Regions from separate parts of the Paenibacillus sp. FSL R5-0908 genome, predicted to be linked through region 2. Evidence: riboswitches for the same ligand, from Rfam matches in the RefSeq annotation. Region 2 holds a riboswitch; each other region holds the start of a gene.

The links. Region 2 has a riboswitch for thiamine pyrophosphate ahead of thiC (phosphomethylpyrimidine synthase ThiC). Riboswitches for the same ligand answer to the same signal wherever they lie in the genome.
Region 1: it holds a riboswitch for thiamine pyrophosphate, as region 2 does, so the genes downstream of both, MKZ09_RS10385 (thiamine phosphate synthase) here and thiC (phosphomethylpyrimidine synthase ThiC) in region 2, are expected to answer to the same signal.
Region 3: it holds a riboswitch for thiamine pyrophosphate, as region 2 does, so the genes downstream of both, MKZ09_RS02125 (ABC transporter substrate-binding protein) here and thiC (phosphomethylpyrimidine synthase ThiC) in region 2, are expected to answer to the same signal.
Region 4: it holds a riboswitch for thiamine pyrophosphate, as region 2 does, so the genes downstream of both, MKZ09_RS14340 (ABC transporter ATP-binding protein) here and thiC (phosphomethylpyrimidine synthase ThiC) in region 2, are expected to answer to the same signal.

The regions. Positions count from the first base shown of each region.
Region 1 covers NZ_JBBOUV010000001.1:2,390,635-2,398,594, forward strand. Annotated here, with positions in the region: gene MKZ09_RS10375 (GDSL-type esterase/lipase family protein) at 1-987, shown strand, start outside; gene MKZ09_RS10380 (SDR family oxidoreductase) at 1,224-2,096, shown strand; TPP riboswitch at 2,184-2,285, shown strand; gene MKZ09_RS10385 (thiamine phosphate synthase) at 2,404-3,006, shown strand; gene thiS (sulfur carrier protein ThiS) at 3,045-3,248, shown strand; gene MKZ09_RS10395 (thiazole synthase) at 3,304-4,071, shown strand; gene thiH (2-iminoacetate synthase ThiH) at 4,106-5,221, shown strand; gene yfbR (5'-deoxynucleotidase) at 5,304-5,909, opposite strand; gene MKZ09_RS10410 (fumarate hydratase) at 6,012-7,571, shown strand; gene MKZ09_RS10415 (VOC family protein) at 7,731-7,960, shown strand, end outside.
Region 2 covers NZ_JBBOUV010000001.1:6,563,551-6,571,510, forward strand. Annotated here, with positions in the region: gene MKZ09_RS29660 (alpha-amylase family glycosyl hydrolase) at 1-2,022, opposite strand, end outside; gene MKZ09_RS29665 (phosphotransferase) at 2,277-3,263, opposite strand; gene thiC (phosphomethylpyrimidine synthase ThiC) at 3,349-5,091, opposite strand; TPP riboswitch at 5,194-5,303, opposite strand; gene MKZ09_RS29675 (beta-galactosidase) at 5,375-7,426, opposite strand; gene MKZ09_RS29680 (helix-turn-helix transcriptional regulator) at 7,597-7,960, shown strand, end outside.
Region 3 covers NZ_JBBOUV010000001.1:471,513-479,472, reverse strand. Annotated here, with positions in the region: gene MKZ09_RS02150 (HAMP domain-containing sensor histidine kinase) at 1-103, opposite strand, end outside; gene MKZ09_RS02145 (response regulator transcription factor) at 100-774, opposite strand; gene MKZ09_RS02140 (pyridoxamine 5'-phosphate oxidase family protein) at 894-1,313, opposite strand; gene MKZ09_RS02135 (MFS transporter) at 1,474-2,694, shown strand; gene MKZ09_RS02130 (hypothetical protein) at 2,767-4,242, shown strand; TPP riboswitch at 4,401-4,511, shown strand; gene MKZ09_RS02125 (ABC transporter substrate-binding protein) at 4,673-5,722, shown strand; gene MKZ09_RS02120 (thiamine-binding protein) at 5,913-6,206, shown strand; gene MKZ09_RS02115 (ABC transporter permease) at 6,203-6,964, shown strand; gene MKZ09_RS02110 (ABC transporter ATP-binding protein) at 6,999-7,832, shown strand.
Region 4 covers NZ_JBBOUV010000001.1:3,218,284-3,226,243, forward strand. Annotated here, with positions in the region: gene MKZ09_RS14305 (DUF3934 family protein) at 1-74, shown strand, start outside; gene MKZ09_RS14310 (pseudouridine synthase) at 184-876, shown strand; gene thiE (thiamine phosphate synthase) at 857-1,513, opposite strand; gene thiD (bifunctional hydroxymethylpyrimidine kinase/phosphomethylpyrimidine kinase) at 1,506-2,333, opposite strand; gene thiM (hydroxyethylthiazole kinase) at 2,357-3,151, opposite strand; gene MKZ09_RS14330 (ABC transporter substrate-binding protein) at 3,193-4,230, opposite strand; gene MKZ09_RS14335 (ABC transporter permease) at 4,227-5,003, opposite strand; gene MKZ09_RS14340 (ABC transporter ATP-binding protein) at 4,984-5,679, opposite strand; TPP riboswitch at 5,878-5,981, opposite strand; gene MKZ09_RS14345 (amino acid ABC transporter substrate-binding protein) at 6,204-7,040, shown strand; gene MKZ09_RS14350 (amino acid ABC transporter permease) at 7,094-7,762, shown strand; gene MKZ09_RS14355 (amino acid ABC transporter ATP-binding protein) at 7,776-7,960, shown strand, end outside.

The DNA of each region.
Region 1 (7,960 bases), 4.2 Mb from region 2:
AAGTTTGTAGATATTCTTAAACGGGTCGCAGATGAATCTGGAGTTACACTTATTGACCTTAACTCGGAAAGTCTGAAATATTATAACGAGATCGGTGTAGAAGCAATAACATCCCTCTTCATGTCAATTGAAGCCGGAGAAACGCCAGGCAAAACAAATGACGGAAGTTACGCTAACGGGCATCCTTCAAAGAAAGTCGATGGGACTCATTTTAAAGAAGCGCTCGCCAAACAATTTTCACGGATGATTGTCACGGAGCTTGTAGAGAAAGGTGCTACTGGCGATTCTACTGCTGCCTCCATTACTCCTTACCTTAAAGGGAACGTTAAGCATGCGGCACTAACAGGGAACTGGGGTAAGATTTTTCCGGAAATAACGAATGATACGACGACTGGGGAAGCTGCTTATTACCGTAATCAAATTGAAAAATTAATCCAGCTGGGAGTAATGGGCAAAGACCGTCATGGGAATTTTAATCCGGATACGGAGATGACAGTTGCTGAATTCACACGTAGTATTTCTAAGTTAATGAAAGTGGAAAGATCAGATCTTGCCTATTATCCGAAAGGTAAGCTGTCACGTGAAACGATGGGTGCTATTCTCTATGATGTTTACCAAATAAAGTTTGCTAATAAACCTAAGTACATGACTGATTATAACGGCACAGCAGTAGTGCCAGGAGATCCTGGCTATGATTCGAATCTGGATCCAGGAGCTAGAGGTGCGATGTACTATCCTCTTGTATCCTGGACGCAGCTTGTTGATACAGCGGACATTTCTCCTTATTTAATTTCAAAAGTGAAAAGTGCATATGAATTAGGACTCATTAGATCTGAAGTGGGGATTGCCAGAGGCAAAATGGTCAATGGGACAGAACTAGAACCTAAAGCTATAGTGACCCGGGAGAAAGCGGCTAAAGCTCTTTATTTCATGTGGGTGCTGGAACATGAAGTGAATGCAGAAAATCATGTTTCTTCTCTGAAATAGTTAGGTGAACAATTCAAGGCACAGCATCGATGCTGTGCCTTTTTGTATGCGGTGAAGTCCTCTCCACTTACAGCAGTTTACCTCTCACAGTTGTTTATTTCCACTTGCATTGTGGTAAGTAAGATTCGTAAAGCGATTTAAGAAAATGACAAACCCAGCGTATAAACGTGCATAGTTGTGCCATCCTAAGACGATCAGTTAACTATCAATTTGCTTAACGAGAGGAGATAGGGAAGATGTCAGGCAACAATAAACAAGCTACAAAAACCTTACCCCCACAGGAGCAGCATCATCAGCCAGGGATTGAGAGTGAAATGACGCCGCTGCCCAAATACGAGCCGGCAAATTATAAAGCAGCAGGTAAACTGCAAGACAAGGCGGCGTTGATTACCGGTGGAGACAGCGGAATTGGGCGTGCAGTTGCTGTGCTTTTTGCTAAAGAAGGCGCTGATGTGGTCATTTCATATCTTAATGAACACTCAGATGCAGAGGAAACTAAACGTCAGGTCGAGCAGGAAGGCCGCAAATGTATCCTCATTCCAGGTGATATCGGTGACGAGAAATTCTGTAAAGATCTTATTAAACAGACGGTGGAGAGCTTAGGAAAGCTTGATATTCTCATCAATAACGCGGCAGAGCAACATCCGCAAGCTAAGATCGAGGATATTACTTCCGAGCAGCTAGAGCGTACTTTCCGTACGAATATATTTGCGATGTTCTATTTAACAAAAGCAGCTATGCCTCATTTAAAAGCAGGATCTACAATTATAAATACAACTTCAATTACCGCTTATCGCGGAAGCCCGCAGCTGCTGGACTATTCATCAACTAAAGGAGCTATTCTTAGCTTCACACGATCCTTGTCCACGAATCTGGCAGAGAAGGGCATACGGGTAAATGGTGTAGCACCAGGTCCAATCTGGACACCGCTGATTCCCTCTACCTTTGATGCAAAACAGGTTAGCGAGTTCGGAGGTACACAGCCTATGAAACGGCCTGGACAACCAGAGGAGCTGGCACCAGCCTATGTATATCTGGCCTCTGACGATTCCAGTTATGTGACTGGACAGGTTATTCATGTAAATGGTGGCGAGGTAGTAAACGGTTAGATCAGTACAGCTAATGTGAATAAATGGGTGTATTTCAATAAAAAAATATGTTACTATAAACCACGTTAGTATTTTAAAATTGTATATTTATGTCACTAGGGGTGCCGATTGGCTGAGACGGAATGGATTTCCGGACCCTTTGAACCTGATCTGGTTAAGACCAGCGTAGGGAAGTGGAGGACGAATTTCTGTTGTCGGTCTATTTGTAGTGCCGTCTATATACAGATTCTGACTGCCTTCCTTACGGGAGGCAGTTTTTTTGTTTTTACTGACCTATAGGGAAGTGAGAGAGAGGAGATCGCGAGTGGTGCAAGCTGAGATCCATCTAATATCAGACGGCAAGCTGCAGCAAAGACATTTTGTTGAACTAGCTGTCACGGTGCAGACATGGGTCGATTATATTCACTTAAGAGATAAGCAATGTCCTGCACGCGAACTACTCGCTGCGGCACAGGAGCTGTTGGCTGCCGGTATGCCCGCTACCAAACTGATAATCAACGACCGGATCGATGTAGCCTTGGCAGCTGGTGCCGCAGGAATTCAGTTGGCTTGTCACAGTCTGAGCCCGGATACAGCCCGGCGAATTGCACCTCAGCTTCGGCTGGGGAGATCGGTTCATTCTCCGGAAGAAGCGGCGAATGCTTCAGAGCAGGGAGCTGATTATTGCTTGTTTGGTCATGTATTTCCCTCGGATAGCAAGTTAGGGCTGCCCGCACGTGGGCTAGAGCTGCTTGCAGAAACGGTGAAGACCAGCTCTATTCCTGTCATTGCGATTGGCGGAATTAGCCCCGCTAATGCGGCGCAGATCATCAGGAAAGGTGCGGCAGGAGTTGCTGTGATGTCCGGTATTTGCGGAGCGGATGATCCTTATGAGGCCGCCAAAGCTATTCATAAGGCGGTTCATTCATAGCCTGGAGGTAACAGCAGGGCCGAAGGGGGTGATTCAGAATGAAGCTGTTGATTAACGGGAAATCCGCAGAGTGTTCTGGTGGTATTCAAACTATAGCTGATTTGATCAGTCTTCCTGAGTGGTCGGGTCGTCTGATGATCATTGAGCTGAATGGAGAAATTGTCAGTAAGGAGAATTATGAAAGTACTGCTCTGAGCGAGGATGATCGTTTGGAACTGGTGCACTTTGTTGGTGGGGGTTGAGATGGAGCGGTATAGAATTTTGAGAAATTTATAAGAACCAAAGGGAGGTAATTTCATGCATGACCCGTTACATATTGGCGGCATCGAATTAACCAGTAGATTATTTATCGGAACCGGAAAATATAGCCGGAATACGCTGATCCCCGAAGTGATTGCTAGCTCTGGTTCTCAGGTGATCACTGTAGCGCTTCGCCGAGTGGACCCAGAAGCTGGCGCAGAAAATATCATGAACCACATTCCCGGCCATATGACTCTTCTGCCTAATACCTCAGGAGCGCGCACAGCGGAAGAGGCAGTCCGTATTGCGAGATTAGCAAGAGCTGCGGGACTGGGGAACTGGGTCAAGATCGAAGTGATCAATGATCAGAAATACCTGCTTCCAGATAATCTGGAGACCATACGAGCTACAGAGATTTTAGCAGCGGAGGGTTTTGTAGTATTGCCTTATATGAGTCCGGACCTTTCAGCTGCTTTACGTCTGAGAGATGCCGGTGCTGCTGCTGTGATGCCGCTTGGTGCGCCGATCGGGACGAATCGCGGCCTGCGCACCAAGGAGCTTGTGCGTATTCTTATTGAAGAAGTGAATTTGCCAATTATTGTAGATGCCGGGATTGGCAAGCCGTCGGAAGCGGCGGAAGCAATGGAGATGGGGGCCGCTGCTGTTCTGCTTAATACGGCTATTGCAACGGCACGTAATCCGCTCGTCATGGCGGAAGCGTTCCGTGAGGCGATATCCGCTGGCCGTAAAGCTTATTTGGCAGGACTGGGTCCTGTAGAAGAAGTTGCTTTTGCTTCGTCACCGTTGACTGGATTTTTGAACTGAATTGGATAGGTTCACCAAAGGAGGGAGGATTAGCATGAGCTTTTTTGACACACTGGCCCGCTTGGAGCAGTATCCTTATGAGCAGCTGTGGAAGGAGTTCCGGGAGGATGACGTTAAGCGGGCGCTTGGAAAAGACAAGCTGAACGAAAATGATTTGCTGGCATTGCTCTCTCCGGCAGCAACGCCGCTGCTAGAGGAGATGGCGTCGGCAGCACAGCGACTGACCCGTGCCCATTTTGGTTATTCGATGCAGCTGTTCACACCGATGTATCTTGCGGATTTTTGTGTGAATCATTGTACCTACTGCAGCTTCAGCTCCATTTATGATTTTCCGCGCAAAAAGCTGTCCTTGGAGGAGGTCCGCAGGGAGGCAGAGAAAATTGCAGCTACAGGTCTGCGGCATATCCTCATTTTGACTGGTGAATCGCGCTGGGAGAATCCTGTCTCATATATTAAGGATTGTGTAGATGTACTCAGGGGATTTTTTTCCTCCGTCAGTATTGAGATAAATCCTCTATCAACTGCAGAATATAAAGAACTTCTTCAAGCAGGGGTGGATGGACTAACACTATACCAAGAGGTTTACCACCAGGAGACTTACAGAAAGCTGCATGTTAAAGGGCCAAAAAGAAACTACCGGAATCGCCTGGATGCACCTGAACGCGGCTGTCAGGCAGGTTTTCGTTCTGTGAATATTGGTACGTTGCTCGGGATGTATGATTGGCGGCAAGAGGCATTCCAAAGTGCCATGCATGCCCGCTATTTGCAGGATCGGTATCCAGATTGCGAGATCAGCCTGTCACCTCCACGTTTTCGGCCTTATTTAGGGGAATTTAACCCAGAGTGCGATGTTACCGACCGATCGCTAGTGCAGATTATTTTGGCATACCGGTTATTTTTACCCCGTTCGGGCATTACCTTATCTACAAGAGAGCCTGCCTCTCTACGCGATCATTTAGTTCATCTGGGAATAACTAAGATGTCAGCCGGGGTCACTACTGAGGTGGGCGGTCACACTAATGCAGGGGGAACTCCGCAATTCGAAATATCCGATAGCCGCAGTGTGCAGGAGATTACGGAAATGCTATATACGAAGGGTTTGCAGCCCATTTTTAAAGACTGGGATATCCTGACCGAACCAGCAACGTAACGCTTGTATTATCAATTATTAATCACTAAATGGACCCCTGCGAGATTCATGCGGAGGTCCATTTTTATTGTCTAGAGGGTGTTTAGTTTCCGGCAGAGAGCTCATCGAGAGACATTTCGAAACTCGGTGCCATATGAGTCAGGAAATAATCCACTTCCTGCAGGCCAAGCCCACGAAGTTTTGCTGCTGTCTGCTCCTTCGCGGCGGCAAATTCTCGGTTGCCTGCAGCAACCTCCCATACGCATTTCAAATAAGCATCCAGCCGATCAGCGGCTTTCACATAGCTGTGCAGCAGAATGTCCTCCGAATCGGGAGGGCTGTCTTCCGGTCGTATAAGCTGAGTGTAGATGCTTTTCAGCTCTGATGGAATCATTCCAGTTAAGCGATCAGCCGCAACTTTCTCCATTTCGCGGAAGCTGGTGAGCAAGCGAGGATTGTTGTATTTTACTGGCGTGGCGATGTCGCCTGTGAACACTTCGCTGGCATCATGGAACAGAGCTATGGTTGCTGCTCGTTCCGCGTTTAGTGAACGTCTAAAATGAACATTACCGATGGAACAGAGCATATGTGTGAGCAATGCAACATGAAAAGAATGCTCAGCGACGTTCTCCGGTGCGGTGCTGCGCATCAAGCTCCAGCGCTGAATATACTGAAGACGATATAGATAGGCAGAAAAATGGTAGCTCAATTTTAAAGTAACCCCTTTCATGCGGTGCTAGGTATGATATTATTATACTAATTGTATCAAACTTTAGATAACCTGGAACTGCCGAGAGGAGCTTGAATGAAGATGCAGCATTTTGAAGACAGTATTTATAACCTTATCGTAGAAACTTCCACGAATTTGCCGGGAGATGTACGCCGGGCAGTTGCTAAAGGTCGCGCGCTGGAAGACAGGGCTACCCGGTCCGGTCTTGCTTTAACCACGATTGCGCAAAATATCGGAATGGCTGAGCAGCAAGTGTCTCCGATCTGTCAGGATACGGGAATGCCTACATTTATCATTCACACCCCTGTGGGAATCAATCAGATTGAGATGAAAAAAGATATTCATAATGCCATTGTACGAGCGACAAAGAATGGTAAACTTCGTCCCAATTCTGTAGATTCATTAACAGGTGAGAATAGCGGAGATAACTTGGGTGCAGGCACACCAGTCATTCATTTCGAACAATGGGAAGAGGATAAAATAGACGTTAGACTTATTCTGAAGGGTGGAGGCTGCGAGAATAAAAATATTCAATACAGTCTCCCGGCAGAACTAGAAGGACTCGGCAAAGCGGGTCGGGATCTGGACGGAATCCGTAAATGTATTTTACACGCGGTATATCAGGCGCAGGGACAAGGCTGTAGTGCCGGTTTTATTGGCGTGGGTATCGGCGGTGACCGTACGACTGGCTACGAGCTGGCTAAGAAGCAGTTGTTCCGCAAAGTGGAGGATGTTAATCCGATAGAAGACCTTAGCAAGCTGGAAGACTATATTATGGAGAATGCTAACAAGCTTGGAATTGGCACGATGGGCTTTGGTGGTGAAGTATCTCTGCTGGGCTGTAAGGTTGGCGTTATGAATCGTCTGCCAGCTAGCTTTTTCGTATCCGTTGCTTATAACTGTTGGGCCTTCCGCCGCCAAGGGGTGCTGGTTGATCCATCAACAGGCAATATAGAGGATTGGTTGTATGAGAGTGGCACAGGGATATCTGTAGATGATGAAGGGGCACATGAATCTGAAGCGGTAATTGCTGAGGGAGCTAACAGCCCAGCCTCTGAGTCGCGGGAAGTACGTCTTACAACGCCGATAAGTGAAGAGGATATCCGTAGTCTGCGTGTTGGAGACGTGGTTATTTTATCCGGTGAAATGCATACAGGCCGTGATGCTTTGCACAAATATTTAATGGATCATGAGTCTCCGGTAGATCTGGAAGGGGCTGTGATTTATCATTGCGGTCCTGTGATGATGAAAGATGAGGAAGGCTGGCATGTAAAAGCTGCGGGCCCAACTACGAGCATTCGTGAAGAGCCTTATCAAGGCGATATCATCAAAAAATTTGGAATCCGTGCAGTCATCGGAAAAGGGGGTATGGGTCCAAAAACGTTAAAAGCGTTACAAGAGCACGGCGGGGTATACCTCAATGCGATTGGTGGAGCCGCCCAGTATTATGCAGAGTGCATTAAGAAAGTCAACGCTGTTGATTTTATGGAATTTGGTATTCCTGAGGCAATGTGGCATCTCGATGTGGAGGGTTTTGCAGCGATTGTGACGATGGATGCTCACGGCAACAGTCTGCATGCGGATGTGGAAAAAGATTCAGCAGCTAAATTGACTCAATTCAAGGAGCCAGTGTTTAAATAAATGGGGTTACAACCGGTGGATAAGTCATGAGGAGGGCAGATTCTCTGAATGGCTTTTCCATGGGTTTTAATCATATTATAAGGATTTATATGTTCCAGACTATAAATTATCCTTAAGGAACGCCGAAGGCGTTTTTGCCTGTCTAAAGGAGGACAACGAATGGCACCACATTATATTAGAAATGGTTTTCTTAACGTTACGCCGTATTTTATTGCGGAAGATGCAGACCAATTGATAGATTTTGTTGTGCACTGCTTTGATGCCAAAATTATTGATATGCTGCGAAACGATGAGGGAAGGATTAGGCATGCCGAGGTCAGAATCGGTGATTCCATCATTGAGATTTCTGAAGCGAATGAAAAGTATTCACCGGTACAGCTTGCCATTCA
Region 2 (7,960 bases):
TTTCGCAAAATTTATTGCATGGTACCCATGATAATCATAACCGCTGGCATTCTGCACCACAGGTGTAATCCAGATGGCACTAAAGCCTAGGGCTTTAATGTAATCGAGCTTTTGAATCAGTCCTTTAAAATCCCCTCTCCAAGCTGGATCTGAGTCCGGATTTCCTGCCTTGGCATCCTCCCATGCATGCTCGTTGTTACTCTGATCGCCATCATAGAACCGGGAAGTAATTACAAAATAAATCGTATCTTCACGAAAATCGCCCTTATTACCAATGTTATAAACAAAGCTCTGTTTAGTTTCATTTCCGGCACCATCGATCACAAGGAATTTTAAGGTTGTCGTCTTGTTAATCAAGATAGACGGTCCCGCAAGAGTAGTCAGTGCATTGCCTGAAATATAGACTTTTGAACTCGTTGTTGGTTCCGTACCATTATCTGTGTAATATGCTGTGGTCGTTGCCGCCTTGTTGTCTTTTATATTAAAAGATACGGAAACTGCTGAACTTGAATTCCCAACAGGCAGATTCGCTGTGATAATCGGAGCTTGCAGATCGGCATTCAGATCAATCACATAAGCAAAAGAGCCTACATTACCTGCTTGCCCTATAGAGTTAACGCCGAATGCTTTGATAGTCAAAGATGAAGGGACTTGGATTGGAGTCGTATACAACGTTGAGGTTGTCGTAGGTGTCGAGCCATTGGTCGTATAATAAATTTTATCGCCGCTATTTGTACTGGATAGTGTCACCGTTTGGGCAGAATCATAGGTTTGGGGCGCAGGAGAGACGGATATCACCGGAACCTTGGGAACGTCTGGATTGGCGTCATACCATACGTTATCTGAGTTATACCAGCCCTCTTTTACGCTGCGAGATAAGTCAGCCGTCTGTTTGCCATTGCCGTCATTAAAGATCAGGCTTGCACCTGTAGCATTTGGAACAGTATAGCTATACCAATCGTTTCCGTCCGATTTCATCAGTATTCCCGGCCACGCTCCACTAGTCGGAACGGTTGCCGGATTCAGATTCCAGTAATGGATGCGAATCGCTGCATTCCAGCTTGCTGGTTTCTTAAAGTGAACGGTTAGCCCCGCTGAAGTAGGTGTTGGCGTCACTGTTGGCGTTGGTGTGGGTGTTACGGTAGGTGTTGGCGTTACTGTTGGTGTAGGAGTTACCGTAGGTGTTGGTGTAGGAGTTACCGTAGGTGTTGGCGTCACTGTTGGCGTTGGTGTGGGTGTTATGGTAGGTGTTGGGGTAACTGTTGGCGTTGGTGTAGGAGTTACCGTAGGTGTTGGTGTAGCTCCGGCCGAAAGGGTCACATAATCGATATTAATATTCCCGCTATCATCCGAGTCATATTTATAAGCAAGCGTGTTATTTCCTGCCTGTAAGGAGAGCGTTTCTGTTTGGTCTGCCCATGTATCCCAGTTGGCCAGGTTCGCTAATGTTGTCTGTGTAACCTTTATTCCATTGACATAAATGGACACCTTTTTGGCACTGCCGGATGCATTAGCATAGTGAAGCGTGGCATTATAGGACCCTGCTGCGGAAGACTGGACGTTAAAAGTGGTGGCTGCTCCTGTAGTTGTATATCCATCAACAAAACCAGTGCCCGAATATCCGGTGTGATTCGTATTTACTTTTGCACCACCAGACAGGGATGCACTCTCTGCTTCGTATTTCCCGGCAACCGGAATAACAACCGTCCAGTTCTTCCCGCCGTTATTGTCCCAACTATCCGTTGGAGCCGTGATGTGATAACAGTAAATTAGGGTGGCGCCTTCCTGAACATTGAGGTTGGCGGTGAACGTGATTCCATTTTTGGTCATCACCGTGTCCATAGTATTAGCCCAGTTATTCGTAGTCCAATGTAAGGTCACAGCTGTCGCTGTAGGATTGCTATAGGTGACTGTATGATCCGTATTACTGGCCGATGCGCCACCCGATAAACCAAATAAACTAAAAATGAGCGAAAAAATAATTAACCACGAAATATAACGCCTGGATTGTTTGGATACCAAGTAAATAACCTCCTCATAATTTTTAGTGCAGCTACGATTTTTATGCTTATCGTGTTGTGCAAACGTTTGCAAAAATGAGAAAAAAAGAAATACTTGATAGGTTTGATCTCCTCCTTCAATAAAAAATAAGGAAAAAACTCATTGTATGCGTTTACAAACAGTTCAATATCTGATGGATTTTCCTTGTTAAGATTATAGGCGCCAAACCTTTTGCTGGTCAATGCATCTTTTAGGCTATAATTCAATCGTTTTCACTATAAGTTCCCTATGATAGCAGGTAAGTTGTTCAGATTCTTAGCAAGCCAATTCATTTCTTTTGCAAAACGTTTTGGAGGTACACTATGTTTGTCCATCTCGGCATTAATCCACCATGGGCTTTCCATATACCACAATAACTGCAATGATTTTGTTAAATCCCCCTGCTCCACCGTTCGTTCCTCACGATATCCGTCAATAAATGCTGAGGCTAGTGCTCCATCTAAATCTTCATCTAGAGCACATGACATCACTGCTCGTGCAACATCAAGCTGCGGATAATCATATTTGAACCGATCAAAATCTAGAATTGCAGACAATTGGCTATCTTGAAATAAAAGATTATCAACCCATAAATCACGATGTGCCCATCCAGCTTCAAGTCCTTCGAATATTTCCGGATCTATTTCTTCAGTCGCTCTTAGTTGTATCTCTAGGTCAGTGATAAGTGAGGTTTTGCCCATTTCCTTTGATTGTTGTAGGAGTACATTCCAATGTTCTAAACGTTCCTCAGGGCTTTGGGGAATAAATTGTGGGTTTCTTTTCAAACTAAGGGTCCCATCATTTAATAAACGATGCATTTTACCTGTGGCACGACCCAAATCAAACATTTGATGGATATTAATTTTACCCGGCTCTATGACACGCCCTTCACAATATTCCATAGCCATAAACGTTTCTCCCTGATCTGATTCCAGTAAAACTTTATGGTTATAAGCCAACAATCCGGGACAGGGGAGCCCCTGTAGATACAATCTTTTCTGTTGAGAAAAAGCAAAGTTCAGCTCTTCTGGGTTATACAATTTATATCTTTTTTTGTTGTATTGTTTAAGTAGAAATTGCCCTGAATCCGTTGTGATTTTCCATTTAAGATTTAACCAGCCACGTTTTATTGGGGTAGCATGAAGGACTTTCAATCCAAAAAAATGATAGAAACTATTACTTAAATCCTCTAAAATGGCTTCCTCTGAACGAATCGCTTCCATTTCATCAACTCCTATCTATTCAAAGTATAAAAGAAGAAGCCGCCAATGACGACTTCTTTTAGATATTTCTTTTTAGCAGAAAAAGTTATCTATAAATGAGGCTCCCGCCTTGGAGAAACTCTTCTGTCTTCTCTTGCATTCCTGATTCAATTCTCGTCGAATTACGGATATTATGAGAGATCTTCATACTGCAAAATTTCGGCCCGCACATGGAACAGAAATGAGCTGTTTTAGCGCCTTCCGCAGGCAATGTCTCATCATGATATTCTAGCGCTCGCTCAGGATCTATCGATAAATGAAATTGATCACGCCAACGAAATTCAAAACGGGCTTTTGAAAGAGCATTATCCCGGTCTTGTGCTCCTTTATGCCCTTTCGCCAAATCTGCGGCATGAGCCGCTATTTTATAAGTAATGACCCCTACACGTACATCTTCCTTATTAGGCAGGCCAAGATGCTCCTTCGGAGTTACGTAACATAACATTGCTGTACCGAACCAACCAATCATCGCTGCACCTATAGCAGAAGTAATATGATCATAACCAGGCGCGATATCTGTAGTCAGTGGACCTAATGTATAAAAAGGGGCTTCGTTGCAAGTTTCAAGTTGCTTATCCATATTCTCCTTAATCAAGTGCATCGGTACATGTCCTGGACCCTCTACCATCACCTGTACATCATGACTCCAAGCTATAGCTGTTAATTCACCTAACGTCTCTAACTCGGCAAATTGTGCTTCATCATTCGCATCAGCAATCGAACCCGGACGTAATCCATCGCCTAGGGAAAAAGAAACATCGTATAGCTTCATGATTTCACATATCTCTTCAAAATGTGTATATAAAAAGTTCTCTTGATGATGCGCAAGACACCATGCCGCCATGATGGAGCCACCTCTTGAAACAATACCTGTCATACGTTGTGCAGTCAACGGGATATAACGAAGCAGAACCCCCGCATGAATGGTAAAATAATCAACCCCTTGCTCCGCTTGCTCAATGAGCGTATCACGGTACACTTCCCACGTTAAATCTTCCGCTTTTCCATTCACTTTTTCCAACGCTTGATAGATAGGCACCGTTCCAATAGGAACAGGAGAATTGCGGATGATCCACTCGCGTGTAGTGTGGATGTTTTTACCTGTGGAAAGATCCATTATATTATCTGCACCCCAGCGGGTGGCCCATCTCATCTTCTCTACCTCTTCCTCTATGGAGGAGGATACTGCGGAATTTCCTATATTGGCATTGATCTTCACTAAAAAATTTCGTCCAATAATCATCGGTTCACTCTCTGGATGATTGATATTCGCTGGAATGATGGCGCGGCCGCGGGCCACTTCATCTCTTACAAATTCCGGTGCCACATTCTCACGAATCGCAACGTATTCCATTTCGGAAGTAATAATTCCTTTGCGTGCATAATGCATTTGAGAGACATTACGCCCCTTTTTCGCTCGCAAAGTTTTTCTATGGAGCGCTGGAAACACTTCCGCCACAGCTTTTCCCGTTGCATTCCCGTTATCTTCAGGCTTCACGTTTCTTCCTTCGTACGCTTCCGCATCCCCTCGTTCCTCAATCCAGCTTAGACGATTGGGCTCTAACCCCTGACGAATATCAGTTTGAATATTAGCATCCGTGTAAGCCCCGCTTGTGTCATAGACATGAATTGGGGCATTCTCCTCTTCGCCGTCTATGCCCGCAGTTGGACTAAGTGAGATCTTCCGCATAGGCACCTGAATATCAGGCCGTGAACCCTTTACATAAACTTTTTGACTTGCTGGAAAAGCTGATAAATTGATTGGATCGTTGTTCAATTCGCTTGTCATCTCAATTCCTCCTATAAGGTGATTTGATCAAGCGGAGACGGTCTACTCCCCACACATAGAAAAGGCCACATCTGTATAAGATGAGGCCTTAGAGTAGACAAATAGAAATAGAGCTCCATTTCCTCCGCTGGCATTATCCAGATCAGGTTTGACGGTCGATAGTTATAACTATCCTCTCAGCCTGGTCCCACCAAGCTCCCGTGACTATATAATTGCTACTTCAAAGTATAACCGAAAAGAGAGAATTATCCAAATCTACTCAAATGTGAGATCAACGTGTACGTTAGTATAGCACCAGTACCCCAAATCCTTCCAGAAGCACCTCGCCCGAGAATGTTGTGCCGCTCAGTAAATCTGTTTTGGTCTCATGAAGATGGATCGTGACAGGAGTCTCACTATAATTAAGCAAAAAAGCATAACTGGAAGAAGCTCCGGTACGGACTTGCAGCTCTACCTCTTCTGGGAGCTCCAGCCAATCTGCTGGCGATTGTAGATCCATTAAATTTATGATCTCAGCCGCTGCCTGTTCATTAAATACGGCTCCGTAATACCAAACCTCACCCTTGCCGCGACGATTTCTAGTTACCGCCGGTTTTCCTGCATAATAATCAGAGGCGTAAACCGCCATCACTTCAACCGAAGCTTCCTCTATTTTGAGAATATCATTAAAGTCATCTGCTCCTGTAACGACTTCGGTCGCGCCCGACCAGCTAATTGTTGTTGGCTGACGACTGCCCTTAACCATTGTGAATTCTTCAACTGTGATCCCGCATAGATCCTTAGCAGCACCTGGGAAAGGACGCATATAACATTGACCGCGCTCATCCTTATAGCCAGTTCTACAGCCGAAGATCAGTTTGCCGCCTTGTTGAACATATTCATCCAGCAGAGACGCTGTCTCATCTGTCATAATCGCTGGGTGAGGATAGATAAGCACGTCGTACCTTGCAAGCTCCTCCAGCGTTGTTTTTTTGCGCAGATAGAGCACGTCATTCGGGATATGCTTCCGCTGAAGAGCCTTGTACCACTCCTTATTGCTCTTCCACATAAACGGGCCATGCCAAACATCGTATTCTCCATCCCACTCATTGTCATAATCACGAACAATAGCAACGTTAGCCTGATTATGAGTACCGATAAACGCTTGACCTGCTGCTGCCAGCTCCTGACCGATCTGCCCCGCTTCCCGCACTCTCCGGTTAGGCTGATTATGATAGTCATTGATTCCATGCCAATAAATTTCATTGCCCATCGTAGCTGTCCGCCAGCGGAAATATAGCACCATATCTGCTCCATGAGCGATCGACTGATAAGTCCATAACCGCATCTGCCCGGGCTTTGGAGAAGGCATATCCATCCGGTTCACCCAGCCACCCGGGCCCGACTGCTGCTCCATAATGCAGAAATTCGGGGATATCGAACGAACAACAGATAACGACAGTCCCCAGCCTCTATCATTCAGCGGATTCCGCTCATTGGGGTCATAAAAAATAGTAGAGAACTGAGGATAGGAATCATAGCTGAAGAAATCCAGCAGTTCATCCGTCATTTCATGGCTATCAAGATGCCCGAACAGACCGTTCGTGGTTACCCATTGCTTAGGGGCAAGTTTACGAATGATATCCGCTTGGTTTTTGGCAAAAGAAATTGTATTGTCCGAAATAAACCGTTTTTCATCCAATGCCTGATGAGGATTGGGCTGCTTCGGTACTGGAGTCGGACGTGGGAGATAGACCTGAGACCAGTCACTATAGCTTTGATTCCAAAAAACAGCTCCCCAAGCCTCGTTCAAATGCTCAAGCGTAACATATTTATGCTGTAGCCATTCCCGGAAAGCCTTATGGTCACTCTCCGAATAAAATTCACTGATCTCACAGTTGAGCTCATTATCAATTTGCCAGCCAACTACACCCGGATGATTGCCGTAATGTTCAGCCATTTGTTCTGCAATACGTGCACACAGTTCCCGGTATTTAGGACTGCTGTAATTATAATGACGGCGCATGCCATGCTGAAGTGTAACACCTTCGTAGGTTACATTTAAAACTTCGGGATATTTATCAGTCAACCAAGCTGGAGGCGTCGCCGTCGGAGTACCAAGTACAACCTGAAGACCATATTTATGTGCTAGATCAATCGCCCGATCAAAGAGCCCGAACTGAAACTCCCCTTCTGCCGGTTCAAAAATAGACCAAGCAAACTCCCCCATCCGAATGATCGTAAAGCCGAGTTCACGCATCCGGCGATAATCGTCCTCCCACATGTTTTCTGGCCAGTGCTCCGGATAATAACAGACGCCAAGCTCGAATTTTTCAGTTGCGACAGGTTTCTTCATCATTACCTCCAAAGTATTAAAAATATGCTTTCAATATTTTATAATTCTATTGTAGTATCAATGATAAGAGGTCTTATATAACAAAATATTGCTATCATATAACAATCTTGCGTTTATTGCCTTAATCCAACTTGCGCTCTGTTGCGCTACAGAAATGGGTGCTGCCAAACATGAAGAAACAATGGTATTTGCCGACACCGGCTTTTTCAAAATATGTCTGTTATCCTGAATTTTTGGGACATTACACTCACTTTCCACAACATACAGAGAGAAGAAGCGAAGGGTTTCTTGGGAGTTATAACCTGCATTTGATTTTTGGTGGGGAGGGTTATGTATTCCATGAGGGCGAACGTATTCCGATGAGTAGAGGACGAGGTTTTCTGTACCCAAAAGGGGCTTATCAGCAATACGGCTCTGACCCAGGCGAGCCTTGGGATGTCCGCTGGGTTCATTTTAACACTGAAATTGTCCTTCCCTTATTAGAAGAAGTGGACCAGTCTCGTGCATACCTGTTCACTTTTGATTTGGATGCTA
Region 3 (7,960 bases), 6.1 Mb from region 2:
GAAGGACCACAGGGATAAATAGCAGTGCAGATACGATAATTAGCAAATACCCTGATAACAAAGAGGAATTGCGTTTCTTGCGAATGCGCTCTAATCCTCTCATGCTCTTACCCGGTAGCCAATCCCACGGACCGTTTCGATAATTTCCGGATTACCCGGATCAAGCTCCAGTTTTTCGCGCAAATAACGAATATGTACCATCAGAGTTTTATCCCCTTCGATATAAGCCTCACCCCACACGGCCTCGTAGATCTGCTCCTTCGTCATGATTTGGTTAAGATGACGCAGCAAATAGGAAAAAATCTGAAATTGCTTACCTGTAAGCATGATTTCTTCCTGAGTCTGATCATTCATCACGCGGTTATCTCCTTCATATACGACTAGATGTTTAAGTGTGAGCGAATCCTGAACAGATGCCCCATTCCTTCGGAGCAGCACCTCGATTCGAGCGGCCAATTCATCCGGATGAAAAGGCTTGGTCAAATAATCATCTGCGAACTCCAAACCTTGCAGCTTATCATCAATCGAGGTCCGGGCGGAGAGCATCAAAATGGGCAGCTTAGGGTAAGAACGTTTCAAACGTTGCCCGATCGTAAACCCATCCAGACCTGGAAGCATAACATCGAGAATAGCCAGTTGGCAGGCGCTGGATTCTTCCATCGCTCCTTCTCCGCTCCGTAGCCAGCGAACACTGTAACCTCTTTCGCTTAAATCAGCAGACACTACACTGCCAATTTCACGATCATCTTCAATATATAACAGAGTAACGCTCATGTAGCTTTAGCTCCTCCCCGATATGAATACCTAAAAAGTTGAAGTCATTATAACACATCAAACAGCCCTCCTACCCCATAGGGGATAGGAGGGCTGTTTGATCAATTCAACGCTATAGCTTACGGCTGCCATACTCCATGCTCTTTATTGCTGCCTACATACTCAATACGTGTTGGAGTAAGCTCCAGAATTACATAATTAGGATCATCAGGTCCTGTAAACCATGGCTCAAGCTCTTTATTCCATACCTTGGAGCGCAAGCCTTCATCCTTAGAGACGGTAGCAGTTGCTTCAATCTCCAGCACATCTTTGCTTCCGCCTGCCTCATAGCCAAGCAGTACAAAAGCATTCGGATTATCGGATAACTCCTCCACTTTATGAGTTTTGCGATTTGTAGCCAAATAAATCTTCAAACCCTCATGGAAAATGGCCATATAACGTACTTTCGGCTTATTTCCTTCTTCGATCGTACCAAAGGAACCGAACTTGTTGTCATCCAATGCTTTAATAATGAGTTGCTCCAGTTGTTTGTTATCCATTACGTAAATCTCTCCCTTCAAGCATGTAAACAAAAGTTTATATATCCAAGCTCACCGTTTGGATTTATCATAACAATGGTGCTTATTATAATGTACCCTTCAGGTTCACATTGAATCCGACCTTACTTCATAAACTACTTTAAGATAAGGAGCTTACTTCGTGAAAAAACTGATTTGGATCGGCTGTCTTTCCTACTTCGTTATCGGTCTGGCACATGTTGTACTGGGATCTATTCTGCCCGTTCTACTGCAACATTATGATCAAAATTATAGTGCTGGCGGTGAATTAATCTTTAGTCAATTCGCTGGGTTTTTAGCAGGCGTGTTGGTCTCTCCCCTGCTTAATCGCCGCTTCGGTAAACGTGGAGGCATCCTCATTGCCACCAGTCTTCTACTAGTTGCAGAAATTGCCTACGCCTTTCTACCGCCTTGGGGCTGGATGTATGTTATCGCCGTTGCCGCAGGTTTTGGTTTCGGGATGATCGAAGCGGTTATCGGCACCATCATTATTGGTGCAATAACCGAAGGAACTGCTATTGCGATGAGCCGGCTTGAAGTGCTATTCGGGATAGGCGCACTCGTGATGCCGCTTATCGCCAGTCCGCTCATTGCTGCCGGAGCGTGGAGATTGGCCTTTCTAATCGTCGCTGCCTTCTCCTTAATTTCTCTTATCCTCTGGACAAGAGGGCACTTCGGTAATCTACAACGTACGCTGGATGAACGCGCCTCTGTCCAAGGAGCAGACAATTCGCAATCCTCAAGCTCACGTTCTAACAAAAAATTTCCGTATAAAGGTAAGCAATGGATTCTGCTAGGGATCTTCATCGTTTTCTTTTTTCTTTATGTAGGCACAGAGATGAGTTTAGTCAACTTTATGCCGGCTATCTTTATTGCCAAGCTAGGGATGACGGAGTCTGCCGCAGCACTGACAGTCACTTTCTTTTGGCTGGCGATGTCTACAGGAAGATTGTTTGCGGGTGTAATTGCCGAAAAAATATCTTATCGCGTGTACATTCTCAGCAGCTGTTTACTAACCTTGTTACTGCTGACACTCTTTCCGTTCACTGACAATCGAATGGCTGCTTTCATTGTAATTCTGCTGCTGGGGCTGTTTATGTCCGGTATTTTCTCCATTGCTTTAGTCTTCTCCAGCAAAATGCTGCCTGGCACTGAAGAGTCAACACCCAGCATTATGATTGCTTCCGGAGGTGTTGGCGGTGCTTTGCTACCTCTGTTTATGGGCTGGTCTATGGACCATTTAGAAGTGGCACAAACAGCCGGATTACTCGCCGCTTTTGCCGCCTTCTTGTTTCTGCTAAGCATTGCCGCATGGAGGTTCCAATCCATGCAAGCGGTGAAAGGAAAGAGTTCCCGTATTTAGAACAGTATCAACGTTATCCTTTTAGGGTAATGTGATCTATAAGCATATTCTGAGCACAAGGATGGACAATGAATGAATGAGTCTTTAAATGAGTCTTTAAATGAGTCTTCAACTGAGCCTTTGTTACATACTGCGCTCATGCAGTTTATATTTCCCTTTTCTATAAAAAAGGGCGATTCTAAGCAGCTTATCCAGCAATTACAGGACGACGGCTTCACACGTTTTTTTCTGGATAATAAAGAGCTTGAAGCTGCCTATTACGGAGATGGCTACTGTGTTTCCCATGAACGAATGGAACGCACCTATTTACCGTTTGCTGCACACGTCCTTTTTCCACGCAGGAAGGATGCCGACTCGTTTCGCCGTTTTTCCAGAGTAAATAATCTCGACTGCATTCTGGAGATTCCGCAGCAATCTATATTTTTCAAAATTCTCTCGACAGATATATTCATATGTCCTTTTCAGCTTGGATTCGTGACGATACGTGTCCAGCTGGAGGGGGATTCAATTCCCTTTAGTATTGCCCTAGAATTCGCGGATCGTTTCCGTGCGCTAGAGAATACCTTCATACAGGATGATTACACTTATATTCATTGCGGGGAACAGACCTATGAGATGGTAGAGGATTTTGTCTTCCGAAATTTGGTGGATGGACTGGAGCCATATCTGGATCAATCGGATATCAATGGGGCTTATTTCGAGACCCTTCCTTTTTTCGTAGATGAAAGAATGCAGGTGCAAGCTTTTTACGGCTTTCAGAATAAAGAAAGCTCTGATGAGATTAGTGTAAATCTGCGCTATCGTGCCTCACAGCTTGATGGAATTGATCTGAACGGAAAGCCCTATGCCAGTGCCAGCGATCCAGCATATATTGCGAACTATTGTCATGAACACTCCTATAATCGCTGGGGTCCAGACACGTATTATATGATGAATGAGCAGACTTTTTGCTGCATGACCCGCGCTGAACAGGAAATTGCTGTTAGTCTAGCCAACCAGATGTACGGGCAATATTATTACGGATTTTTACTCAATATTTTCCACAAAATCGTTCTGCTAAAGCTTGCCAATATGCACTCCCGACTTCGGATTAATCATGATTATGAGGAAATAGACAATCTAATCTACTCCATTAATAAGTTCTCGGCAAAGTTCTACTTCTTGGAGTTGATTTCCCAGTCGCAGGGCCGGGAGATATTTCTTCAGCTGCGTAAAGTATACGGAAACGACGCTTTGTTCGAGGAAGTGAAAGAAACCTTAAATGACCTGTTTCAGTATCAGGATAAGTTTCAATCCAAGCGACGGGATAATCTGCTGATGATTCTCACTGTATTTACGGTAGTAAGCGGGATTTACGGCATGAATCAGGTCATTGACGATCTGGATGGAAAGATTCAATGGAGTAAAATGATTGGATATTCCCCCTTTGAATTTCTTGCCCTCTTCGTGATCATGAGCGGGATTCTGATCAGCGTTGTCCTCACGCTAGGGGCGCTGGTTAGTGAGCTTAAACGGCGTCACCGCAAAAAATATAAAGATCTAGACTAGCAAAAAAGAAACTACTGGATTGGAAAAATTCAGGAGTGCACTACTAGACATTCCGAGTACAGCCGTCTATAATACACCGTATGCGAGAAATATAAGATATAAAGTATGGGTACAGAACTTATGCTTACTTATATTGCACATAGAAATACCCGTTAACTTCATAGAACCAGGGGTGCTGGAATTGGCCGGCTGAGATTGTATCCCACAAGATACTGACCCTTATACCTGATCTGGATAATGCCAGCGTAGGAATCGCCAATTGGTTCTGGTCCCTGTGACCTTGACTAACCTTGCGCCAAGCCAGCGTCCCGATCACTCGGGGCGCTTTTTTTGTAAGATCACTAAAAGATGTAGAAAAACGTACATACTACACTTTACGGTTCATGTTGTGAAGACGGGATTCTTGTAACCTTAAAGGAGAGAAGAAGACATGCACCTCAAAAAAGCACTTACGTTGTGCCTCACCTGTGTACTCATTCTTGCCATTGCCGGATGCGGCGGCAACAATGGGAATACAGCCGGAAACAAAGCAAATGCTACTGATCCAACTGCAACGGCTGGGACGGATGCTCCAAAAGAGCTCACCAAAGTTAAAGTCGCACTCGACTGGACACCGAACACGAATCATACCGGTCTATACGTAGCTAAGAATCTTGGTTACTACGCTGATGAAGGTCTGGACGTCGAAATCGTTCAGCCAGGCGCAGCGGGTTCTGATACTATGGTTACCTCTGGCGAAGCCGCTTTTGGAATCAGCGCGCAAGAAGGATTAACGCTAGCCCGTCTACAAGGCGTACCCCTTGTCTCGATAGCAGCTATTATTCAGCATAATACGTCGGGATTCGCCGCTCCAGTAGATCGCAATATTAAATCACCAAAGGATTTCGAAGGTAAAACCTACGGAGGCTGGGGCTCACCAGCCGAAGAAGCAGCCATGAAAGCTATCATGGATCCTGAAGGTGGCGATGTAAAAAAGGTGAAGCTGATCAGTATCGGTGAAGCTGATTATTTTACCGCCGTCAAACGTGACATTGATTTCGCCTGGATTTTCTACGCTTGGACTGGCGTTGAGGCTGAGTTGCGTGGCGAGCCATTGGATATGCTGTACTTAAAGGATTATGCGCCACAGCTCGATTATTACACGCCTGTGCTGACGACGAGTGAGAAGCAAATTGCAGATCATCCTGAGCTGGTGAAGGCCTTCATGAAAGCCACATCAAAAGGTTATCAATATGCTATTGATCATCCGGAAGAGGCTGCCGGTATGTTATCGAAGGCGGTTCCTGACCTGGATGCCGACCTTGTCCTAGCTAGCCAAAAATGGCTTAGCCCAAAATACAAGGACGATGCTGCCCGCTGGGGCGAGCAAAAAACCGAGGTCTGGCAAAATTACGGTGACTGGATGTATGATCTGAAGTTGCTGGATAAACCGCTGGATGCCGCTAGTGCATTCAGTAATGATTTTTTACCGGCGGAGTAGAGAGCGGACTTCAGAACCAAGAAGGTTGGACGTTACTTGAGGAAGGAGGAACGGAGCGTAGTGATGTGCTACGTGAGTACCGGACTTCCCAAGTTCGTTCAAGATTCGATGTCGAGTTTGCTTCCTGAGTTACTTCGTTATCAAAGTTGGCTTTTTGAACTTACCTTATAAAATGAGAGGATTGATTATTGTGGCTAACACCCTACTAAGCATTCAAGTAATTCCAAAAACTCCGAACAATGAGGATTCCATCCCATACGTAGATAAAGCGATTGAGGTCATTCAGAAATCCGGTGTTAAACATCAGGTGAATCCGCTGGAAACCACAATGGAAGGTGAGCTTAGCGAACTGCTGGAGGTTGTGCGTCAGATGCAGGAGGCGTTGATCGAAGCAGGTAGTCCAAGCGTAATTTCGCAGATCAAAATCGCTCATAATCCTAACGGAATCAGCATGGATAAATTGACGGAGAAATATCGGCCGTGAGATCGACCTGGAAGCTAATATGGCCGCCCCTTGTGGCGGTCGTCTTCTTTTTAACCGTATGGCAGCTATCTGTATCTGTATTTCATATTGAAGCCTGGATTCTGCCGAGTCCTGCTGATATTGCCCGTGAATCCACCAGTAACGCTTCTGGTCTTTGGGCTCATACGATGGCTACGCTGCGGCTAACTTTAATTGGTTTTCCCATTGGTACGGGGGTAGGCCTGATCGTTGCTTTGCTTTTGCATCTTTTACCTTGGGCTAGACGGGCTTTTTATCCACTTATTATTCTGAGTCAAAATGTTCCCTCCATCGCGCTCGGGCCCCTGCTCATTATCTGGTTCGGCTTTGGTCTTTTGCCCAAAATCGTGCTGATTACACTAGTATGTTTCTTCCCGGTAGCTGTCGCTGCGATGGGCGGCCTGGCCCAAAGTGATCAGGTCATGATGAATTATATGAAAATGGCTGGCGCAGGCAAGTGGCAAATCTTCACCAAGCTGGAGCTGCCCTCTTCTATCCCGGCACTATTTTCCGGTGTAAAAATATCTGCTACTTATGCGGTTATGGGCGCCGTGGTCGCTGAATGGATTGGCGCGGATAAAGGTATTGGCTATTATATGCTTCTGCAGAAATCCGCTTATCGTACGGATCGGATGTTTGTCGCTATTGTTATTATTGTACTTTTAAGTCTTGTACTCTTTGCTATTATTGCATTGCTGGAAAAATGGCTGGTTCGCTGGAAGCCGCGCCGTAACTCATAGAAAGGAAGATGCCTGTATGTCTCAAGCGACGCAAATGCAACACAGAACAACAGAAGTCATAAGCTCTCCTGAAGCTCATACCGTGGCACCCGCCCTTGAAGTGAGCGGCATCTCCAAATCTTTTTCCCATCGTCGCCGTGAGACAAATGTTCTGAATAATGTCTCTCTCAAGGTAGAGCAACAAGAATTCGTTTCGATCGTTGGTCCTTCCGGCTGCGGAAAAAGCACCTTATTCCATATGATTGGCGGCCTTGTGAAACCCGATGCAGGCACGATCCGCATGAACGGTAAGGTCGTTACAGGTCAACGCGGTGAAATTAGTTATATACCGCAGCAGCCTGCTCTTTTTCCTTGGCGTACGATTGAGGATAATGTGCTGCTTGCTGGGGAGATCAAGGGCACACTGCGGGATGGAGCCCGCGAGGAAGCACGCCAGTGGCTTGCCAAGGTTGGATTAAGCGGGTTCGAACATGCTTATCCGCATATGTTGTCTGGCGGAATGCAGCAGCGTGCAGCTTTTCTCAGAGCATTGCTCGCTCCGCAGGAGCTAATGTTGCTGGATGAACCTTTCAGCGCACTCGATGCACTAACTCGCAGTGAAATGCAGCGCTGGCTGCTTGAGCTGTGGGAAGAGAATCGCCGCTCTGTGCTGTTCATTACTCACAACATCGAAGAAGCGTTGCTGCTCTCTAATCGTATCTATGTATTTTCCGGCCGCCCCGGCTCCATTCTGCATACAATCGATGTGCCGTTTCCGCGGCCACGCCGTGATGAGATTACGGACTCTCCCGAGTTCCTTAAGCTCAAACGCCAGTTGTCACAGTGGATGCGAGAGGAACAAGTTAAAAATAGGCAGCCGCTAGCTTAATCGCTAAGCACTGTAAACTGATATCGCTGGTATAGCGGTGTCAGTTTTTTATTTGCAGCGATAAACTCCTGCCCTATTTATAATTGACGTGGATGTATCTGCTCAATTAAACAAATTTCACTCATCAT
Region 4 (7,960 bases), 3.3 Mb from region 2:
CGACGGGTCCAGGTGCTAAAGGTGCAAGTGGAAGCAAGGGCAGTAACGTGAAAAAAAGCGGAAGCACCAAATAGCTCCCTTAAACTGGGTTATTCCTGAAGGTTAACATCTGATTTTGATCGTTAAAATCAGGTGTTTTTTTATGACTAGAGGTAAGTATATAGGATGAAAGTAGGATCAGCAGTGAGAATCGATAAATATATAAGCGAAACAGGCTTTTGTTCCAGAAGGGAAACCAAGCGATTAATTGCAGCAGGTCGAATCGCTGTGAACGGTATTGTCTGTGAGGCGAACATTCTTATAGAGCCAGAGGATATCGTATGGATCGATGGGGAGCCGATAACAAGCAGTAAAGGGGAGCCAGTGTATCTCGCTTTGAATAAGCCGATAGGCATTACCTGTACAGCAGCACCACATGTGGCTGGGAACATTATTGATTTTGTAGGGTATCCTTCACGGATCTTTGCGATCGGCAGATTAGATAAAAACTCGGAAGGCCTCATTTTGTTAACCAACGATGGAGAGATCGTAAATAAAATGATGCGTTCCGAGAATGGGCATGAAAAAGAATATGTAGTTCATGTAGATAAACCGGTTACGTCAGAATTCTTACAAGCGATGTGTAGCGGTGTGAACATTCTTGGAGTCACAACGAAACCTTGTGAGGTCTATCGGATCACAGAATGTCAGTTTAGAATTATCCTAACTCAAGGTCTTAATCTGCAAATACGCAGAATGTGCAAGGAGTTAGGATATAGAGTACTAAAGCTGGAGCGCATAAGAATTATGAATATTACATTAGAAGGCTTGGAGATGGGACAATGGCGGCATTTAAGCAGTGAAGAGCTGTACGAGCTTATGTCCCGCTTAAACTGACTTTGTCAACAAAGCCTCTGGCAGTTGTTGTAATATCTTCAGCTCCGGCAATCGCTGAGATAACAGAGATCCCATCCGCACCAGCTGCTAATACTGGTGCAACATTTTGCAGTGTGATTCCCCCAATGCCAACCAAAGGGATGATAATGCCTTTATTTCTTAGTTCTTCAATAATCGTAGTGCCTTGAACAGCTTTGGCATCCTCCTTGGATGACGTAGGATAAATGGGACCCACGCCCAGATAGTCGGCTCCATCGGCAATCGCCTGCTGAGCTTCAGCGAAGGAGTGAGCGGATACACCAATGATTTTATTCTCTCCAAGTAGCTGGCGGATCGCCAATGCAGGTGTATCCTCCTGTCCTACATGAATTCCGTCCGCATCAAGTGCGATCGCTAAATCAATGTCGTCATTCACGATAAAGGGCACGCCATGGGCATGACAGATCTTTTGAAGTCGTCTCCCAAGATTAAGTCGCGCCTTATCGCTTAAGGATCCGGTACCCTTTTCACGGAATTGAAACATGGTTATACCCCCAGCAACCGCTTCCTGCAGCACCTTAACTGGAGCTTTACGGCAATTTACGCTGCCCATAATGAAATAGACTTTTAATAGATCTCGCAGATGTTCACTATTCATTCGTTGCACTGTTTATCCCTCGCAGTCTGTTCTGATACGCAAAATGATTGGTTGGTCCATGTCCAGCCCCTATGCCCAGCTCGTCCTCAATCGCCGCTTGTACAAACGCTTTGGCTGTTTGTATGGCCTCTGCTACGGATTTGCCTTTGGCTAGCTCGGCGGTGACTGCTGCTGAATAGGTGCAGCCTGTACCATGCGTATGTCTGGTCTGAATCCGGCTACTCTCTAATAAGGTATATTCGTCACCATCATATAGAAGATCGGTTACGGCTGTGGTCGAGGTATCATGTCCCCCTTTTAGCACTACATATTTGGAGCCCATGCCATGAATGATTTTGGCCGCTTTTTTGCGTTCTTCGATGGTGGTGATCGTCATCTTTGTGATCATTTCGGCTTCGGGAATATTGGGTGTCGTCACCAATGCTAAGGGCAGCAGATGGCTGATTAAGGATTGAACCGCCTCCTGCAGCAGCAGTGTGGACCCTCCTTTAGCGACCATCACAGGATCAATTACAAGACTAGACCAGCCGTAATGCTTAATTTTATCTGCCACAATGCGGATGATGTCACTGTTAAATAACATCCCGGTCTTTACGGCATCTGGTTGCAGGTCAAGTCCTATAGAATCAAGCTGCTGATTTATAGCTTCCAGAGTCACTGGATAAACCCCTTGGACACCCAGCGTATTCTGCGCTGTCACAGCAGTGAGGACGGACATGCCATAGACAGAAAGCTCCTGAAAGGTTTTTAGATCTGCCTGAATGCCAGCTCCACCGCCGCTGTCGGAGCCGGCAATGGTTAGAGCTTTGGATATAATCATCGAATTCACTCCTTTGAGGGTCATTAACTGAGCTGTTTAATACTAGATCTTTCTAGAAAGACTTCTGGCGTTACCCATGTCAGTTGATTTAGAAACTCAACCTGAAAGCTTCCCGGCCCTTGACCAGTTGTTAGTTCAGCGGCGATTTCAGCTGCTACTCCATAGAAGGAGAGGGCTTCCACTGCGGCCTCCAACGAGGCACCTCCACTTACCGCGAGAAATGCACCCACAACAGCGCTGAGCAAGCAGCCAGTTCCTGTAACCTTCGTGAGAATAGGGTGACCGTTGCTGGCAATATAAGTGTTTTTTCCATTCGTGATCACATCGTCTTTTCCAGTTATGATGACCACACAGCTTAACTTCCTCGCAGCAGCTTCAGCCAAAAGAACTACATCGCCTTCACCTTCGCCAGCATCCACCCCTTTAATGGACCAGCTCTCCCCAATGACATTAGCGACTTCAGCCACATTCCCCCGCAGTGCGGTGATTTGCATCTCATTCACTAGCTTTTGAGTGACAGCGGTCCGATAAGAAGTTGCGCCTGCACCTACCGGGTCAAGCACCAGGGGAACCCCGTGTTTATTAGCGGATTTACCAGCGAGCAACATTGATTGAATGGCGTAGTCATTGAGAGTGCCGATATTTAGAACGACAGCAGACGACATAGCGGCGATGTCGATCACTTCTTCGTGGGCATCCGCCATAAAGGGAGAGGCACCCAGCGCTAACAGACCGTTGGCTGAGAAATTGGCTACTACAATATTTGTGATGTTGTGGATCAACGGGTTGGCTTCCCGTACTTTGGCTAAATAACTCATCATAATTCCTCCTCAAGATTGGATAAATAATTAACTAAATGCTACAGATTGATAAAAGCTTCCTGTGCTTTAATATCTTCTGGTAGAAGATCGTTGGTGGATAACCACACCTGAACCTTTTCCCATGATGTCGGGTCTTGATAACCAAAAGATTGATCGCCAGCATTCATCAGCGGCAGTAGAATCTCAAGACTTTTTTTCTCAATCTCCTTGTCGAGCGGTGAAGTTGCATCTTCATGTGCAACCAGTAAATCCAGGGCTTGTTCAGGATTCTGCTCCACAAATTCCTGTCCTTTTGTTATGGCATTTAGAAATTTTTTAAAGTAAGCTTCAGAATTTTGCAATCCTTGTTCGCTGGCCACCAGCACAAGCTCATAATAGTCAGGTACTCCGTAATCCGTTGGATTAAGCGAGGTGACCGAATGCCCCTCTTTTTCAAGGATCAGTTGTTCATGGTTGATAAACCCGCCCATTATTGCGTCCACTTGTCCTGTAGAGATCGCAGGGATAAGGTCAAAACCTACGTCAATCAGCTTGGCGGATGAAGGATCGCCTCCATCACTCTGGATCATTGTCCGAATCATCGCTTCATAGAGCGGAATGGAGGAATAGCCGATTTTTTTTCCAGCGAGCTCTTTGGGACTATGAATACTGCCAGCCTGAGGAACCATCAGATGATTCAGTGGATGCCGCACGATTGCTGCAATCGAACGTACAGGGATTTTCTCGCCGCGTGCCATAAGCACCTGAGGCTGATAGCTGAGCGCTAGATCAATTTGATTTGCTGCTACAAGCTTTAGGGCATCATTGCTGTCCGCAGGCATTTTGATCTCGACATCCAAACCTTCCTCTTGGAAAAAACCTTGCTGTTGCGCAGCGTATAGAAAGGAATGAACGGCATTGGGATACCAATCAAGCATAATCGTCAGCTTGTGTGACTGCTTATTTTCGGTATTGGAGGAACCGGTTTGGGAGTTGTTATTTAGCTTGTCTGCCTTCCCGCAGCTGCTTAAGAGCAAAAGTGTGCATACTAGAAATACAGAAATAAGTCCTCGTTGTGGGGATTTTAAATGATTCATTGGTTAGATCCTCTTTTCTTTAAAAATAATTGTTCGAGTAAAGCTATCGCCAGAAAAAGCACAACACCAAGCGCGGACAACAGAAATACAGCCGCGAACATTTCATCGCTCTGCATATTTCCGGCCATTCTGCGGCTGAAGTAACCGAGTCCTTTACTGCCGCCGAGCCATTCCCCGATAGTAGCTCCGATGACGCAGTATACAATGGACAGCTTTAAGCCAGAGAAAAAGGCAGGCAACGCCAGTGGAATTTGGGTTTTGACAAGCAGCTGCCAGCGGTTTGCACCAAATGTTAATAATAAGTCCTTGTAGGTCTGGCCACTTGTACGAAGTCCATCATATGTACTCACTACGACTGGAAAAAAAGCCGTCAAAAACACCACAGCCACTTTGCTCCACAGCGAATATCCGAACCACATAATAAAAATGGGGGATAGCGCAATTAATGGGATCGTCTGGCTAATGATAAGGAAGGGATAGATGGCCTTTTCTATGGGGCGATACAGGAACATTCCAGTGCCCAGCAATACACCACAAACCACAGAAAGGACAAAACCCACCAGTATCTCCTGTAACGTTGCCAATAAATGCTGTCCGAATAATAATTGCCTGTGCTCGATCAATGCGAAGCCAATAGATGAAGGTGCAGGGAGAATAAAGGCTGGAATCATGTGAAGGCGAACAGCTGACTCCCAGATTACAAGAATGAGCAGTACCAGAAGAACGAAGGGACCATAATTGTCTAGATGTTTTTTAAAAGGTATAGGTCGCATGTGATCTCCGCTCCAGCTCTGCCCGCAGTGCTATAAACCGGGGTTCGTAGTTCATCTTATAATGTCTTGGCCTTGGTAGATCCACAACGATCTCCTGTAATTCGCTGTGCGCACCGCCAGATAATAAATAAATCCGGTCACTGAGCAATAGTGCTTCTTCCAGATCATGAGTGATGAGCATAATCGTCTGATTCAGTTCACCCCATAACTCCAACAGCCAACGGTGTATCTCACGTTTGGTCATGGCATCGAGAGCACCAAAGGGCTCATCCAGCAGCATAAGACCACTTCCGCCTCCAGCCACTAAGGTGCGCAGAAATGCGACTCGCTGTTTCATTCCTCCCGAAAGTTCATGGGGATAAGCCTTCTCTACATCTGCTAAGCCGAAGCGGACCAACATTTCCCGAATCTGAGTGATCGTATCCTGTTTACTAAATCTGGGCTTGATCTCCCAGGGCAAAAGGCAGTTGTCGAGCACTGTTCTCCAAGGCAGCAATAAATCCTGCTGAGGCATATAAGCGATCTGGCCTAAACGACTAGCGGTTGAGGGGTTCGTAGAGAGTTTTATTTTTCCGTGAGTAGGTTCGAGTAAACCGGCAATCGTTTTGAAAAATGTACTTTTCCCGCATCCGCTAGCACCTACTACGGAGACGAATTCCCCTTGCCTGATATCCATGGATAGATTTGCGAATACAGGGGGTTGTTCAGTTTCCGGAAAAGAGTAGGTTAGGCCTTGAATAGATAAAATGGTCGTGATGATCTAACCTCCTAATATTTTTGTGGAGCGCCTAAACAAATAAAGACCCATTCATTTCCAGAGGAAATGAATGGGTCAAAAAGTTCATTCTGCATAATAACACTAAACATGCTTGATGAAAATTCCGCTCCACTTCCCTCCGCTGGTATGATCCAGATCAGGTTCCAAGGGTCCGGAGCTTGAAGCTCCGTCTCAGTCGGCCGACTCCCCTAGTGAAATAACAGGTCCATATTAATTTGTTTATAAATATACCATATCTTTCTGAGAAGTAAAGAGAGAAAGAAGTGAAGGATTAATCCAAGATTGGGTAAGATATAAGTAGAAATCTAGTTAATATTACAATTCCGATGTATATAATCGGAAAAAAGTATTGACGATCATGTGATGGCAGTGTACTATTCAATTTACCGGAAAAAAACCGGATAGAGAGAGGGGATTTAATAATGAAAAAATGGAGTTTAACTATTATATTGGCGTTAACCGTGGTCCTTGTAGCGGCTTGCGGCAATAATTCGAATACCAATACGGCTGCTGAACCAACAGCTGGAACGATTGGTGGAGCAGCATCTTCAGCGCAAAACAGTTTGGAGGCTGTGAAGGCCAGCGGCAAATTGCGGATAGGTACAGAAGGGACTTATGCACCTTTTACTTATCATGACACTGCGGGGAAATTGACTGGTTTTGACGTAGAAATTGCCGAAGAAGTAGCCAAACGTTTAGGTGTTGAAGCTGAATTTTTTGAAACTCAGTGGGATGGTATTTTTGCTGGGATGGATGCGAAACGGTTTGATGTCATTTTCAATGAAGTTTCCATTAACGAAGATCGCAAAGTGAAATATGATTTCTCTGAACCCTATATTGTATCCAAGGCAGTATTGATCGTGAGCGAAAACAATGAGGATATTAAGACCTTTGCTGATCTAAAGGGTAAAAAAGCCGGACAATCCCTGACAAGTAACTTATCCGACATCGCTCGTGAGAACGGTGCTGAAATCGTAGCTACGGACGGTTTCAATCAAGCGATGGACCTGCTGACTTCGGGACGTATTGATGCAACTGTGAATGATGGCTTGTCTTATCTGGATCTGAAAAAACAAAAACCAGATGCAAAAATTAAAGTGGTTGACGAGATTCCTGAAGGATCACAAAGTGCCGCGGTATTCCTGAAAGGCAATGATGAGCTGGTGAAAGCGGTCAGTGATGCGATTAAAGAGATGAAAAGTGATGGAACGTACTTGAAAATTTCCGAGAAATACTTTGGAGCTGACGTTTCAAAATAATACAAGGCTAGCAAGGCTAATTAAGCCTGGAAGCTAAAAAGGATGTCTGAATAATGGATGACCGCAAAATACAAATTTTCTTAGATACACTGCTACCCCTGCTTAAAGCCGGGGTGGCTTTTACCATTCCGTTGGCGCTGCTTTCCTTTGTGCTTGGATTGATTTTGGCGATCCTAACCGCGTTGGCACGTCTTTCACCGTGGGTAATTCCGAAGCTAATCGCCCGTTTTTATGTATGGGTCATTCGGGGAACCCCGTTGTTAGTGCAGCTATTTATTATTTTTTATGGTTTGCCGGCTGTTGGTATTGTACTCGACCCTTTCATTGCCGCCACCATTGGATTTACCCTTAGCGTAGGGGCTTATTCATCGGAAATCGTACGCGCTGCTATCCTGTCGATACATAAAGGCCAGTGGGAAGCTGCCTTCTCAGTTGGTATGACTCGTGGGCAGGCTCTGCGCCGCGTAATTCTGCCACAAGCTGCACGCGTTTCTGTACCGCCGTTATCCAATTCTTTTATTAGCTTGGTCAAAGATACATCGCTTGCAGCGATCATCACCTATACGGAGATGTTTAGAACTGCTCAGCAGGTAGCTTCTACCACTTATGAGCCTTTGCTGGTATACTCCGAAGCAGGATTGTTTTATTTAGTGTTCTGTTCTGTGCTGTCGGCGCTGCAAAATTACTTGGAGAAACGACTCGATCGTTACTCTGCGACCTAAAGGAGAGATACTTGTGATTGAAATCATTAATTTGCATAAATCCTTCGGCGCACTCCAAGTGTTAAAGGGTATAGATCTGAAAATGGAGCATGGAAAGGTACTCGTCATTATTGGGCCATCCGGCTCCGGAAAGACTACACTGCTGCGCTGTTTTAATCTGTTGGAAATCCCGGATCAAGGCAGCCTGTCACTTGGGGA